Regions from separate parts of the Photobacterium minamisatsumaniensis genome, predicted to be linked through region 4. Evidence: predicted binding sites of a transcription regulator. Region 4 holds the regulator's gene; each other region holds the start of a gene.

What was found. Region 4 encodes CRP, which controls carbon source genes, mostly activating them, when cyclic AMP is high. Its sites were predicted from a motif close to TGTGANNNNNNTCACA; they were not measured.
Region 1: the regulator CRP is predicted to act here: its motif matches at 1,188-1,203, upstream of L4D78_RS07315 (NupC/NupG family nucleoside CNT transporter).
Region 2: the regulator CRP is predicted to act here: its motif matches at 1,969-1,984, upstream of recB (exodeoxyribonuclease V subunit beta).
Region 3: the regulator CRP is predicted to act here: its motif matches at 2,168-2,183, upstream of cdd (cytidine deaminase).

The regions. Positions count from the first base shown of each region.
Region 1 is NZ_JAKJSI010000015.1:38,946-42,150, reverse strand. Features, by position in the region: gene glgX (glycogen debranching protein GlgX) at 1-161, shown strand, start outside; gene L4D78_RS07325 (DUF5363 family protein) at 164-346, shown strand; gene L4D78_RS07320 (TatD family hydrolase) at 336-1,130, shown strand; gene L4D78_RS07315 (NupC/NupG family nucleoside CNT transporter) at 1,351-2,616, shown strand; gene L4D78_RS07310 (XapX domain-containing protein) at 2,914-3,084, shown strand.
Region 2 is NZ_JAKJSI010000057.1:25,475-28,679, forward strand. Features, by position in the region: gene recB (exodeoxyribonuclease V subunit beta) at 1-1,834, opposite strand, end outside; gene recC (exodeoxyribonuclease V subunit gamma) at 2,105-3,205, opposite strand, start outside.
Region 3 is NZ_JAKJSI010000002.1:17,772-20,976, reverse strand. Features, by position in the region: gene L4D78_RS00170 (DMT family transporter) at 202-1,083, opposite strand; gene cdd (cytidine deaminase) at 1,221-2,108, opposite strand; gene L4D78_RS00160 (CidB/LrgB family autolysis modulator) at 2,297-2,977, opposite strand; gene L4D78_RS00155 (CidA/LrgA family protein) at 2,974-3,205, opposite strand, start outside.
Region 4 is NZ_JAKJSI010000014.1:191,192-194,396, forward strand. Features, by position in the region: gene L4D78_RS07015 (DUF1338 domain-containing protein) at 1-730, shown strand, start outside; gene L4D78_RS07020 (hypothetical protein) at 828-1,043, opposite strand; gene crp (cAMP-activated global transcriptional regulator CRP) at 1,213-1,845, opposite strand; gene L4D78_RS07030 (OsmC family protein) at 2,114-2,518, shown strand; gene L4D78_RS07035 (phosphoribulokinase) at 2,573-3,205, opposite strand, start outside.

The DNA of each region.
Region 1 (3,205 bases), on a different contig from region 4:
CCAGCAGACAATGTAGTGAATGGCACTTGTTGGTGAATACAGCAAAACGATCACCTTATGATATTTATCATTCTAATGATGCGCCTGTTTATCCACATGATACCATTCTAGTGACAGGACGCAGTATGATCGTCATGGTAGCTAAATCGATGCAGGAGTAGGTATGTTGGTAACGGTAAAAAAGTGGGTTGCGGCATATGACCGCTGGTGTGAACGAATGGGGTTTGTGCCAGAGAACCGTCGTTGCTGTGCACCTGTTCGCTATGATAATGATGATGCCCGCCACCCGAAGAACCGTGCTAAGTCGTTAGCGCATTCAACATGTAACAAAATAGATGCTGATTGACAGTCATTGCCATTTTGATTTTCCACCTTTCTGCGATGACCCAAAGGCGTATTTAACCTTGGCGCAAGAGGCTGGAGTCGGCATTGTTGTGGTTCCTGCTGTCGGTGAGCGTAATTGGCAGGCGATCCGCCAGTTGAGTGCTGTGTTCGACAATGTTTATTATGCTCTGGGGTTGCACCCTTTTTTTAGCGCAGAGCATACAGAGAACGCCATTGCTCGGTTGGCCTCGGAGCTTGCTGTTGAATCAGAATTGAGAGAAAAAAATGCCTCTCGGTGCGTAGCTGTTGGCGAATGTGGTCTAGACTTTGCCATTACGGATGCAAATCGAAATCAACAGATTTCGTTACTAACTCAACAGTTGGTGCTGGCTAATGAACATAACTTACCCATTATTCTTCATTGTAGAAAAGCCTTCCCTGAGTTAATGCGTGTTTTGAGGCAAAATCCACCGATTGCAGGTGGGGTATACCACGCTTTTAGTGGTAGTTACCCGCAAGCAAGGCAGCTTATTGATCTAGGTATCAAAATTGGCGTTGGTGGAACGATTACATATCGCAGAGCCAATAAAACACGTAATACAATAGCGACATTGCCTTTGGCAACACTTTTGCTGGAAACGGATGCGCCGGATATGCCGATAGCAGGGTTTCAAGGGGAGCCTAATCGACCAGACCGACTTGCTAATATTATGCGTGAACTTGCAGAGATTAGAGTGGAAAGTGAACAAGAGATTGAGCGGGTTATCACCTTAACCACAGCTGAACTTTTTAGTATTTCGTTGTGAACCTAAGTCACAATAAAAACGATTGCGCGAAACGGTTGCGTTAAACGTTTTCCTTTTTGTGAGGTAGCTCACAAATGAGATTGAACTTTTACTCTGTCTCTCTAAAAACTGTGATTCCTGCATTACTTTATCCGTCTCAGCATGGGTATAATGCGCCGGACTCTTAATGAGCCAAATTGTCGAGACGCCAAAAAACTTAACTAAAGGGAAGCCATAAACCATGAGCCTGTTTATGAGCCTGGTTGGGATGGTTGTATTGCTAGGTCTAGCGGTACTACTATCTGATAACCGTAAAGCTATTAATCTACGTACTGTTGGTGGTGCATTTGCCATCCAATTCTGTTTAGGTGCATTTGTTCTTTATGTACCAGTTGGTCGTGACGTGCTATACGGTATGTCAACGGCTGTTTCCAACGTTATCGCTTACGGTAACGATGGTATTAACTTCCTATTTGGTGGTCTGACTTCAGACACTATGTTTGAAGTGTTTGGTGGTGGCGGTTTCGTCTTCGCCTTACGTGTACTACCTGTAATTGTTTTCTTCTCTGCACTAATCAGCGTACTTTACTACCTAGGCATTATGCAGGTTGTAATCAATGTACTTGGTGGTGGTCTGCAGAAAGCACTAGGTACGTCTCGCGCGGAATCTATGTCTGCAACAGCTAACATCTTCGTTGGTCAAACGGAAGCACCATTGGTGATTCGTCCGTTCGTACCAAAAATGACTCAGTCTGAGCTGTTTGCAGTAATGTGTGGTGGTCTAGCGTCTGTTGCTGGTGGTGTACTTGCAGGTTACGCATCAATGGGTGTTCCTCTAGAGTACCTAATTGCCGCATCATTCATGGCAGCACCGGGTGGTCTTCTATTTGCTAAGATCATCAAGCCTGAAACTGAAGAAGCTGTTGAACAGTTTGCTGGCGATGCTGACGATGCTGACGACAAACCAGCGAACGTTATCGATGCTGCGGCTGCAGGTGCTTCATCTGGTATGCAGCTTGCGCTAAACGTTGGTGCAATGCTACTAGCATTCATCGGTTTGATTGCCCTAGTTAATGGTATCCTTGGTGGTATTGGTGGCTGGTTCGGTATGCCTGAACTAACACTAGAATTTATCCTTGGTTACGTATTCTCACCACTTGCATTCCTAATCGGTGTGCCTTGGTCTGAAGCAACTATTGCTGGTTCATTCATTGGTCAGAAACTGGTAGTTAACGAATTCGTTGCTTACCTAAACTTTGCACCATACCTAGCTGAAGGTGCAGAAGTTGTACTTTCACCGAAGACTGAAGCTATCATTTCGTTCGCTCTATGTGGTTTCGCTAACCTATCATCAGTAGCTATCCTACTGGGTGGTCTAGGTGGCCTAGCACCGAGTCGTCGTCACGAGATTGCTCAATTTGGTATGAAGGCTGTTGCCGCAGGTACGCTTTCTAACCTAATGTCTGCAACAATTGCTGGTCTATTCGTTACGCTTAACGCAATGTAATCAGCCGACGTAAGTCGATGAAAAACGCCACAGCTTTGCTGTGGCGTTTTTGTCTGTAACTTCCATTTATTCTTTATAACGCAAATCACCTTTCTTCCCCCCGGTTAGCTCCCTTATCTGTATCAACATATAGGGTAAACGTTAACGCTTGTTGTTTTAATTTATGCCATAAAATCGATTGCGCTCCAATTTCTGCCATTCTGGTTTGTTAGCATGTGGTTTATACCATTAAGAACAACAGGCGACGTAAGGCAGACTACACTTTCTCTTGTGCGAAAACCGTTTGAGAGAATGATTATGAATGAAGTCATATTGGCACTGTTCGCTGGGTTTATTGTTGGCGTGTTATTTTCAGCGCTGAAGTTACCTATCCCTGCGCCACCAGTATTGTCTGGCGTTATGGGGATCGTTGGGGTTTATGGTGGGGGTATTGCTTACCAATGGATCGTAGAGCGTTTTTTTAGCTGACTCAAACGATTTATAGCCCATAAATTGGCCGATGATGTTTTTCGTTACGTAAACACATTGTCCACACTGGGAAACGTAACTTTCATGGTGGTGGGTATGTTCGCTTGGTATTATAGACCCG
Region 2 (3,205 bases), on a different contig from region 4:
GAATATCAACCGCTTCAACACTGGCAAAAACACTGTCTCGGTTAGACAGGTAAACACTGGCAATGCCTTGTTCTGCCAGTGCTTGGCGGATCAAAGTCCCTTCACTACCGGTACGCACCAACACCGATATATCACAAGCATTGATCGGCTTACTTTTTTCACCATCAACCAGCAACGCTTCACCTTGCTGAGAAAGGGTCAGGATCTTTTGGATTTCTGCCGCTGTCGCCAGCGCCATGGTTTTCTGATAATCACCTTTTTTAACTGGCTCATCCGCTTCTTGCCGCCACAAACTCAGCGCGGGCTGCTTCACTCCAGACAGCAGCCAGCTACGGCTCGCCGCCTTCGGGCTATGGGCGACCGGTAAGAACGTAATATCTTGATCATAAATAAATGGTCGTTGAGGCTGTTCAAAAATACAGTTAACCGCTTCGATCATTTCAGCGGTCGAGCGCCAGTTCGTACCCAATGTATAATGCGCAGAAACCTGTCGGCGCGCCTGAATATAAGTAAAGATATCGGCGCCACGGAAAGCATAAATAGCCTGTTTCGGGTCCCCAATCATAAACAAACCGCACGGGCCTGCCTCTTCACCGTCAGAGGTTTTATGATCTTCGCCATACACGGTATTAAAAATACTGTATTGCAGCGGATCGGTATCTTGGAATTCATCGATCATCGCGACGGGGAATAAATTACGGATCCGCGCTGCAAGTGTCGCGCTTTCATCATTGCCTAGCGCAGCGGCTAGCTGGGTCAACAGATCATCAAACGATAGCCAACCTTTGCGTCGCTTTGCTTCCGCAAGCAATACACGGCACTCTTTAATGGCATGAGCCAACAAAGGATCACGCACATTGGGTTTGTTTTCGAGTAACTCATTAATGGCAACAAAAGCAGGGTGCTCTGGCGCCTGCCCTTTGGTCGTTTTATCAAACAGCACTTGCTGGCTAAACTTTTCAAGTGACTTAGGTAGCTTGTAACCAGTGTTATCACGATTTGCCCATTCACCCACTTCACTCAATGCTTTAGGCAAGCTGGTTTTGGTATAGCTGCGCTTATTCACTCCAGAGCTGGCGATCAGATCTTGGAAATCGGCTGCACCTTCACGCCACAAGGTTTTTACCTGATCAATACGGGCGAGGTTATTATCATGAAACTGCTCGATATCACCTTCCAGCTCAGGGGCACGAATTTCAACTTCAGCGCCTGATAAAAAGACATTTACCTCACGCAGCAATGCCGCTGGTGACGCCCAAATATTACGCACTTCCCCCGCTAAACTGCGTGCTAATGGGTAGAAGTTACGGCGCCAGTAATCGGCAACCACCTGCGCCCTCAACTGGCTTTCTTCAGTCACAAACTCATTATTGAACAAGCTACCGGACTCAAAGGCATTCTGGGTCAACATGCGCTGACAGAAGCCATGAATGGTAAAGATCGCCGCCTCATCCATTTGGCGCTCTGCCTGTAGCAAAATAGCCGCCGCCGACTTATGATCGTCAATATCATCAAGCAAGGGCTTAATGACCGGATCATCACTATGCCCTCGACTAAAGGCGATACGGGCATCATGAATACGGCGACGAATACGATCCCTCAGCTCCGCCGTTGCCGCCTCGGTAAATGTCACTACCAAGATCTGATCAACGGTGAGTTCACGAGGAAAGCGACTTTGCTTATCACCATGGCCAAGTAGCAAACGTAAATACAAACTCGCAATGGTGAAGGTCTTACCGGTGCCGGCAGAAGCTTCAATCAACCGATTACCATGAAGCGGAAAAGTCATCGGAGCCAATGCTTCCGGTGTTGTCAAAATAGGTTGCTGAGTCATTGGATACACAGATTCCTGTTGTTGTGGCAAGGTCGAGACAGAGGCTAAACCTTACCAACTCAAGATTATTTTTTGTGACCAGACACAAATTCAAATGAATCGGTCGATTAAAATCACTAAGTGTTATATCAGTATGAGAGATCTTTCACGTTTTCCGCCGCCACTGTCCGTTAGTATCCAAGGCACGAAATCTGGTCACCTCTGGACCTGTGGTCGTACAGCGAACACCCTACAATAATTATGATTTGCTGGCGGCCACGCTACACCCTCTTACTCTCGATCTTGCCGCAAATGCAATATTGCTGGTTTCAGCAAAGACTCTCCCCAATGTTGCAAGTCAGCAGCTAGCTCATCATGCCATTCCGGCCATACGCGATTGATATATGCATTCTTCCCCTCGCCTTCAAACATGTAACCACCGTTAAATGCTTCTGCCATTTTCCCTTTTGCTTTATCAAGTGTATCTACGTCATCACACCAATTACCTTGCTTATCAAGACAAGACTGCATCCCCGATAGTACTGTACGAGGGAAATACGGTAACGGTAAGGTCAAACCGAGGTAATAAGCCTCGACCAAGATGATCAATTGCGTTAATGCGTACTCAGCAGATACCGGTTCAAAGAAAAAGACCCCATCGACCCCCACCAAGTAGGTGTTTGCCGATTTGGCCGACAACGCGAGACATAAATGATCTAACCAGCCTTGTAAGATATCTTGTGCGCGTACTTTACCTGGGCGATAACGCACCAGCCCTTGTTGAGTGACATGTTTCAGCCAACCTTGTAACCGTAGTTCGCGCTCGCCCAATGCAAGGACAATATCCACTTCAACATCTGGGAGCGGGGCAACCATTAAATCGGTGATCGTTTGAGCCAGAGCCTCAATTTGCGTGCGCTCATCCATCAATTCAAGCTCACCAAACTGCGCCAGTGGCAACCCACCAGCCGCTTGCTGATATTGGGAAAATTGGCTAAATGCCGCATCGAGATCAGTGATACCTTGCGCGTGGCTATCAAGGAAGGTCGTAAGCAGCTCTTGGCGTAATTGAAAGCGACTTAACCCATCAAGCGCGAAAGGCTCATCATCTTCAACTGCACCTTGGCTCGCATCGAAATACACCTTCAGGCGACGGTTAAAAAAGTATTGCACTGGCAAGCGCCAGAAACGGGCAAGCTCTGCAAGTTCCAACACGTCTCCAGCGGTACTATCAACAGCTTCAGGTGCAAGTGGCGTCGCTTGAAATTCGTTAATCACCATCGATTTTCGATTGGCTGCCGGCAGCCACTCTGCGGCATAGCTCGGGCGATCGCCTAAAAATGCGTCAGGGCTAAAAGGAACGAGGGCATGAAAATGGGTGATCGCTTTCGC
Region 3 (3,205 bases), on a different contig from region 4:
AGAATTCTAAAATTTAAAGCGATTCATTTATATTATGACAATTAGTATAAAATTAATCAATATAACAATATGGTACATTTGAGCTTTAATTCAAATCTAACAAATTATTTAGAAAAGCCAAGTATGTTACGCTCTTATGAACGTAACAGGTTACAAGGCTTCAATTAGGTCATACTGTAATAAGTATCAATACAGTCATAGTTAGTGTGAAACTTTCTTATTCTCCCATTGGGTAATGAAAGCGACAGAAGCAATAATAATTGCAGCACCAAGCCATAAGCGCCCTGGTGGCACCCAACTGAATACTACCCAGCCAGCAAGCACATTGAGCGGTAGTTTTGCATGGTCAAAGGGTTGGACAAAAGAGGCATCTGCAACTGCATAGGCTTTTGCAATCGCCCATTGTGCAAGGGCGGTAAGCAGGCCTGCACCAAATAATAATACCCAAGTAAGCCCTGTGCTTGGCATGGTAAAGTTCGGAACAGCAAGAAAGACATTAAACGGCGTGATTAAGATCAGCAAGTAAACCACGATGGTGGTCGGAGAATCATGTGCTGACATCTTTTTAACCATCAGTGAATAGGCAGCCCAGAAAAAAGCAGCACCGATGGGTAACAATGTTGCCCAGCTAAAACCATCTCCCCATGGTTCTAGAATAATCATGGCACCGATGAAACCGCTTAGCGTCGCAACCCAACGTGCTTTGCCCACTTTTTCTTTAAGGAAGATGCCCGATCCAATGGTTGTAAACAGGGGCGATGTCATTAATAACGCAATACCCTGCCAAATCGGTACAGGGTAAGCTAACGCCCATAGCCATAACTGGATGCCGATAACTGAAAGAAAGACCCTAAAACAGTGCATACCAAAGTATTCTGTCTTTAGTGCATTTCGCAAGCCCAGTTTGGTAAGCCAAGGGAAGATCGCAATAAGGGCAATAAAATATTGAAAGAAAGCAACAGTGGTTGATGGAATGTGCAGAATCATGCTGACGTATTGCGCCATGCTGTTGACTAAGGCGAAGGCCAAGCCAGCAATAAGCATCCAGCTAGCACCTTGGATCGGGTTATGTTGATGTGACATGCGATAAAATAATTAGTTAACTTTCGAAAAATCATACACCTGCTTACTACATGAAGATACAAGATATTTATTTTATTGATAATAAAAAACCGCCGAAATGGCGGTTTAAAATTGTCGTGCTGTTTTAAACGGAGTGTTTAAATTGCAACGTAAGTCAGCGGTACATCAGGGTTTAGTGCTTCAAGGGTTGTTTGCGTGTCAGATAGGTGGCTAATTGTACTATCAGCTTTTTCAACCAAAGCAACTTCTGTAATTTCAGACAGCAGGTAACCCGCCATGTTCATATTAACCAATGCGACTTGAAGCGGTGGTAGGCTAGGGTTGAAAGCCGCATTTTCGGCATACATACCAATGAAGGTTTGACCGTTGTTCGCTTTCAGCGCAACACCGCTAAAGTTCTTGGTATAAGGCGCATGCGCGCGGTTTGCTGCTTGGCAGGCTAATTTAACCAGCGCTTCATCTGCTTCGGTTGTCATACCGTGGTTTACCGTAGAAAGTAGCGCATCAGTAATGTTCAAGTCAGCAGGGCCAAATGATTCTGGCAGATATTCTTGAAGCGTTTTTTCTGCTCGTTCTGGTAATTGAACAACAAGTTCGTTTGCCGTTGTTAACTCATTCATGAATTGGCGACAGTGGCCACAAGGACTGTAGTTGATGGTGATGTCTTTAATGCCCGTTTCACCTTTCACCCAAGCGTGGCTAATGGCTGATTGTTCGGCATGAATGGTTTGAGATAAGCATGCGCCAACAAACTCCATGTTTGCGCCGAAATATAGCGTACCAGAAAGGCCACGAACAATGGCACCAACATAGAAATTAGAAATTGGTGCGACGGAATAAGCAGCGGCGAGAGGGAGTAAAGCGACACGTAATTCGCTGTCAGTCATTTGCGTTTGTGACAGGAGTTGAGTAAATACTTCAGAGCTCAGGGTGGCATCAAATGTCTCTGATTCTAATACGGGCTTAATCGCAGAAGCTAGATCAGCGGGTAGAGCGCCTAAAGCATCCATTACTTTAGTGTGCATGAGTTTTCACTCCGTCTTGTGTATGGAGAAATATTGTAGACTTAGCAATAAAATAATAGTGTGATCGGTATCTCATTTGTGATTCATTGTTTGCACTTGTTACACTATTGGGAGTCGGTTCACACGGTTTTAAATTTCTGAGTCTTTATTAATCAATACCTTACCTTTGTATTCGATTACCTACACAGTTATGCAAAAAGATAAACAATGATAGGAAAAACAATGGGTGCCAAAATTGATGTAATAACGCCACAAATCACTAAAGCTAATGAGCTAAATGCTCCATCTTGGTAGTTTTCTTCTGCGGCTTTCGCGGTTCCAAGTGCATGAGAAACGGTGCCCATGGTTAACCCTTTTGCGATTGGCGCTTTAATACCGAGCATTCGAAATAGTGGGTAGCCTAAGACTGCACCAAATAAGCCGGCAATAATCACCATAATGGCTGCAACCGATGGGACACCGCCGACTTGATCAGCGACTGCCATTGCAATAGGGGTCGTAACCGATTTGGGTAAAATACTGGCTGTTAGTTCTAAATCAGCACCAAGTAATAATGCAATCCCTGCTCCTGTAAGCATAGACAAAACACTGCCGACGAAACAGGCTGAAAGAATGACTTTCCATTTTTGCCTAATTTGTGAAAGTTGTTCATAAAGCGGAAAAGCAAGGGCCACAACAGCGGGTTCTAATAGGGCGTTTAACCACTTATTTTGCTCAAAATAGGTTTCATAAGGTACATCTAGCCACATGAGCAATGGAATGATAATCACAAGGCATATGAGTAACGGATTAACGATAGGGTGTTGAAGGTGCTTTGAGATATAGCGAGCAGTGTAAAAGACCACTAATGTGGTGAGCAGCCAGATCATTGCTTTTCCTTGTACTGCACAGTAAGACCAATCACAACAAAGACGATAATGCTACTGCCAAGCGTACTTAGTAAAATAGTTAATGCGTTGGTTTGTAAGAGATCGAGGTAATTGATTAGCCCAACACCCACCGGAACAAAAAGGAGTGCCATATGACGTATAAGGAAGTGACAGCCCTTCATCGTCCAATGTGCAGGAATTAAACCTATCGATAGCAAGGCGAAGAGC
Region 4 (3,205 bases):
GGTGCATGATTTACTCACTGAAGATGAGCCGTTGCTGAATGACCACATTGCGTTACGGACGTTCAATTTACCTAAAGTGGGCCTAGATAGGCTAGCGGCGCCGTTTATTGCATTGGGTTATAAACCTTGTGGTAAGTATCACTTTGAAGCGAAGAAGCTTTATGCTGAGCACTTTGAACATCCAAATCCAGATGCACCGAAAGTCTTTATCAGTGAATTGCTAGTAGGGCAGTTTAGCTCGTTGCTACAGCAAACCGTTCGAGAGCTTGTCGATCAAGTACCTGAAGCGGCGATGCGTGATCCAGCCTTCTTGTATGGTGGGCGGCGTTGGGACCTCGACTATGCCACTTATGAGTTGCTGGTAGCAGAAAGTGAATACGCAGGGTGGTTAGCCGCGCACGGTTTTGGTGCCAACCATTTTACGGTCAATATTAATCAGCTCGAGCAATTTACCGAGGTCGAAGAGGTTAATCATTTACTGCGCCATAACGGCTTTTCGATTAATGAATCTGGGGGCGATGTGAAAGGTAGCCCAGAGGTAATGCTAGAGCAATCAGCGACGATTGCCGATACTGTTGATGTTGGCTTTACCGATGGTGTGTTTAGTATCGCGGGGGGATTTTACGAATTTGCTAAGCGCTATGCTACACCAGACGGTGAGTTATATCGTGGCTTTGTTGAAGCGTCAGCGGATAAAATTTTTGAAAGCACCCACGCGAAGAAAGGCTAAATTCTCTGGCGTGAAAAGAGATTAACCCCATAGCCCACTGTTATGAAATACGGTGGGTTTATCGTGTGCGATAAGAGTCAAACGTGTTTGGGGTAGACTAATGGCACTGGCTATCAAGTGGTGTGATCCCAAATTCATGCTTAGCAAGTTGCCCTTTATGGTATGGCGAAGTCGTTTGTTGTTCAAAATAGTGCCGACGCCCGCTAAAGCCTGTCATTTCAACTGTTGGGGGAAGGGGGGCAATAACGCTCGTATTGCTTGCAGGAAAGCCATTTGCTGAAAAACGTTCGAGATCCATATCAATTTTATCCATGTGAATGACGTATTATCACTTACGCCAGATATGCACAATGTAGCACTTGATGGTGAGGATACAAGAAAGAAAAAGTGAGCAATACGGCAAAAATACCATTTTGGTATGAATTCCCGGATCAAAAAAGCCGCCTGAGGCGGCTTTTTATTATCAATGATGGCACGCGAAATTAACGTGTACCGTATACCACGATAGTTTTACCGTGAGCAGAGATTAGGTTCTGCTCTTCCAGCATTTTCAAAATACGACCAACAGTTTCACGAGAACAACCCACGATCTGGCCAATTTCTTGGCGAGTGATCTTGATTTGCATACCGTCAGGGTGCGTCATCGCATCTGGCTGTTTCGCAAGGTTTAGAAGTGTCTGAGCGATACGGCCAGTCACATCTAGGAAAGCAAGATCACCTACTTTCTGGCTTGTAACCTGAAGACGGTTTGCCATTTGAGCAGACAGACGCATCAGAATATCAGGGTTAACTTGAATAAGCTGGCGGAATTTCTTGAAAGAAATCTCTGCTACTTCACAAGGGGTTTTTGCTCGAACCCAAGCGGTACGCTCTTGGCCTTCTTCGAACAAGCCTAACTCACCGATGAAGTCACCCTGGTTTAGGTAAGACAAGATCATTTCCTTGCCTTCTTCATCCTTGATTAGGACAGCCACAGAACCTTTAACAATGTAGTAGAGCGTTTCAGCTTTTTCACCCGCATGAATCAAAGTACTCTTTGACGGGTATTTATGAATGTGGCAATGCGAAAGAAACCACTCTAGAGTTGGATCTGTTTGAGGTTTACCTGGAACCATATTACTAACTTCCTCTGTGTTTGTTGCCCAACAACGACGTCCATCAAAAAAGGGCTGGGCCTATACTTGGTGTTCGTCGCTTAGGATATTCAGTCAACAGCTGGGCTGCAAGCTCACGTGAATAATTAGTTCAAAGTTTATCTTTTTTCAGCATGCATTTCTTGATATTGATCTATCGAGAATGGTCATTTAGTAGTCATAAGTGTGCACATGATCACACAGTTGCTATATTGTCACTAATTACCCTATAAGTAGTAAGGAAAAACAAATGCAATCACGAGTGAAATGGGTCGAGAATATGACCTTCTTAGGTCAGTCAAATTCTGGCCATAGTGTGGTTATGGATGGCAATGGCGGAGAAAAAGCGCCAAGCCCAATGGAAATGGTATTGATGGCGGCTGGGGGATGTAGCTCGGTTGATGTGGTTGATGGATTGAAATCAGCAGGGCAGAAGATTACGGGTTGTGAAGCGCAAATTTCATCTGAGCGCCGTGAGCAAGCCCCCCGTATTTTTACCTCAGCAAACCTACATTTCGTGGTTACAGGTCATGAACTCGATGAAGCGCTAGTGGCGAAAATTGTTGCTGATTCGCTAGAGAAGTATTGCTCGGTGTGCTTGATGCTTGGTGAAGGTGTTGAAATGACGCACTCTTATGAAGTGAACTGCGCTTAATTCGACACGGCCGCGAGAGACCCAAGCCCCTGAAAGGGGCTTGAATTGTATTATTTAACCAATCTTTCCTGTTTCGATCAGTTTTTGGATCAACGGGCGCATGATTAGCTCCATGGCAAAGCTCATTTTGCCACCCGGAACCACCAATGTATTGTGGCGTGACATGAATGATCCTTGGATCATTGATAACAAATAAGGGAAGTCGACATTTTTGATCCCACGAAAACGGATCACAACAAAACTCTCATCTAGGCTTGGAATGGCTTTGGCGCTGAATGGGTTTGAAGTATCAACGGTTGGTACGCGCTGAAAGTTAATATGGGTACGAGAAAACTGAGGCGTAATATAATTGAGATAGTCATCCATCGATCGCACAATTGATTCCATCACGGCTTCGCGTGAATGACCGCGATCACGGGTATCCCGTACAATCTTTTGAATCCACTCTAAGTTGACGATTGGTACCATGCCGATCAATAAATCAACGTGCTGAGCGACATTGGTTTCACCATCAACAGCACCGCCATGAAGTCCTTCATAGAACAATACGTCGGTGTTTTCTGGTAACTCCTGCCATGGTGTGAATGAACCGGGCATTTGGTTATAAGGTACGGCTTCATCAAAGGTATGCAGGTAGCGCCGAAATTGGCCGCTTCCATCATCACCATATTGGCGAAAAAAGGTTTC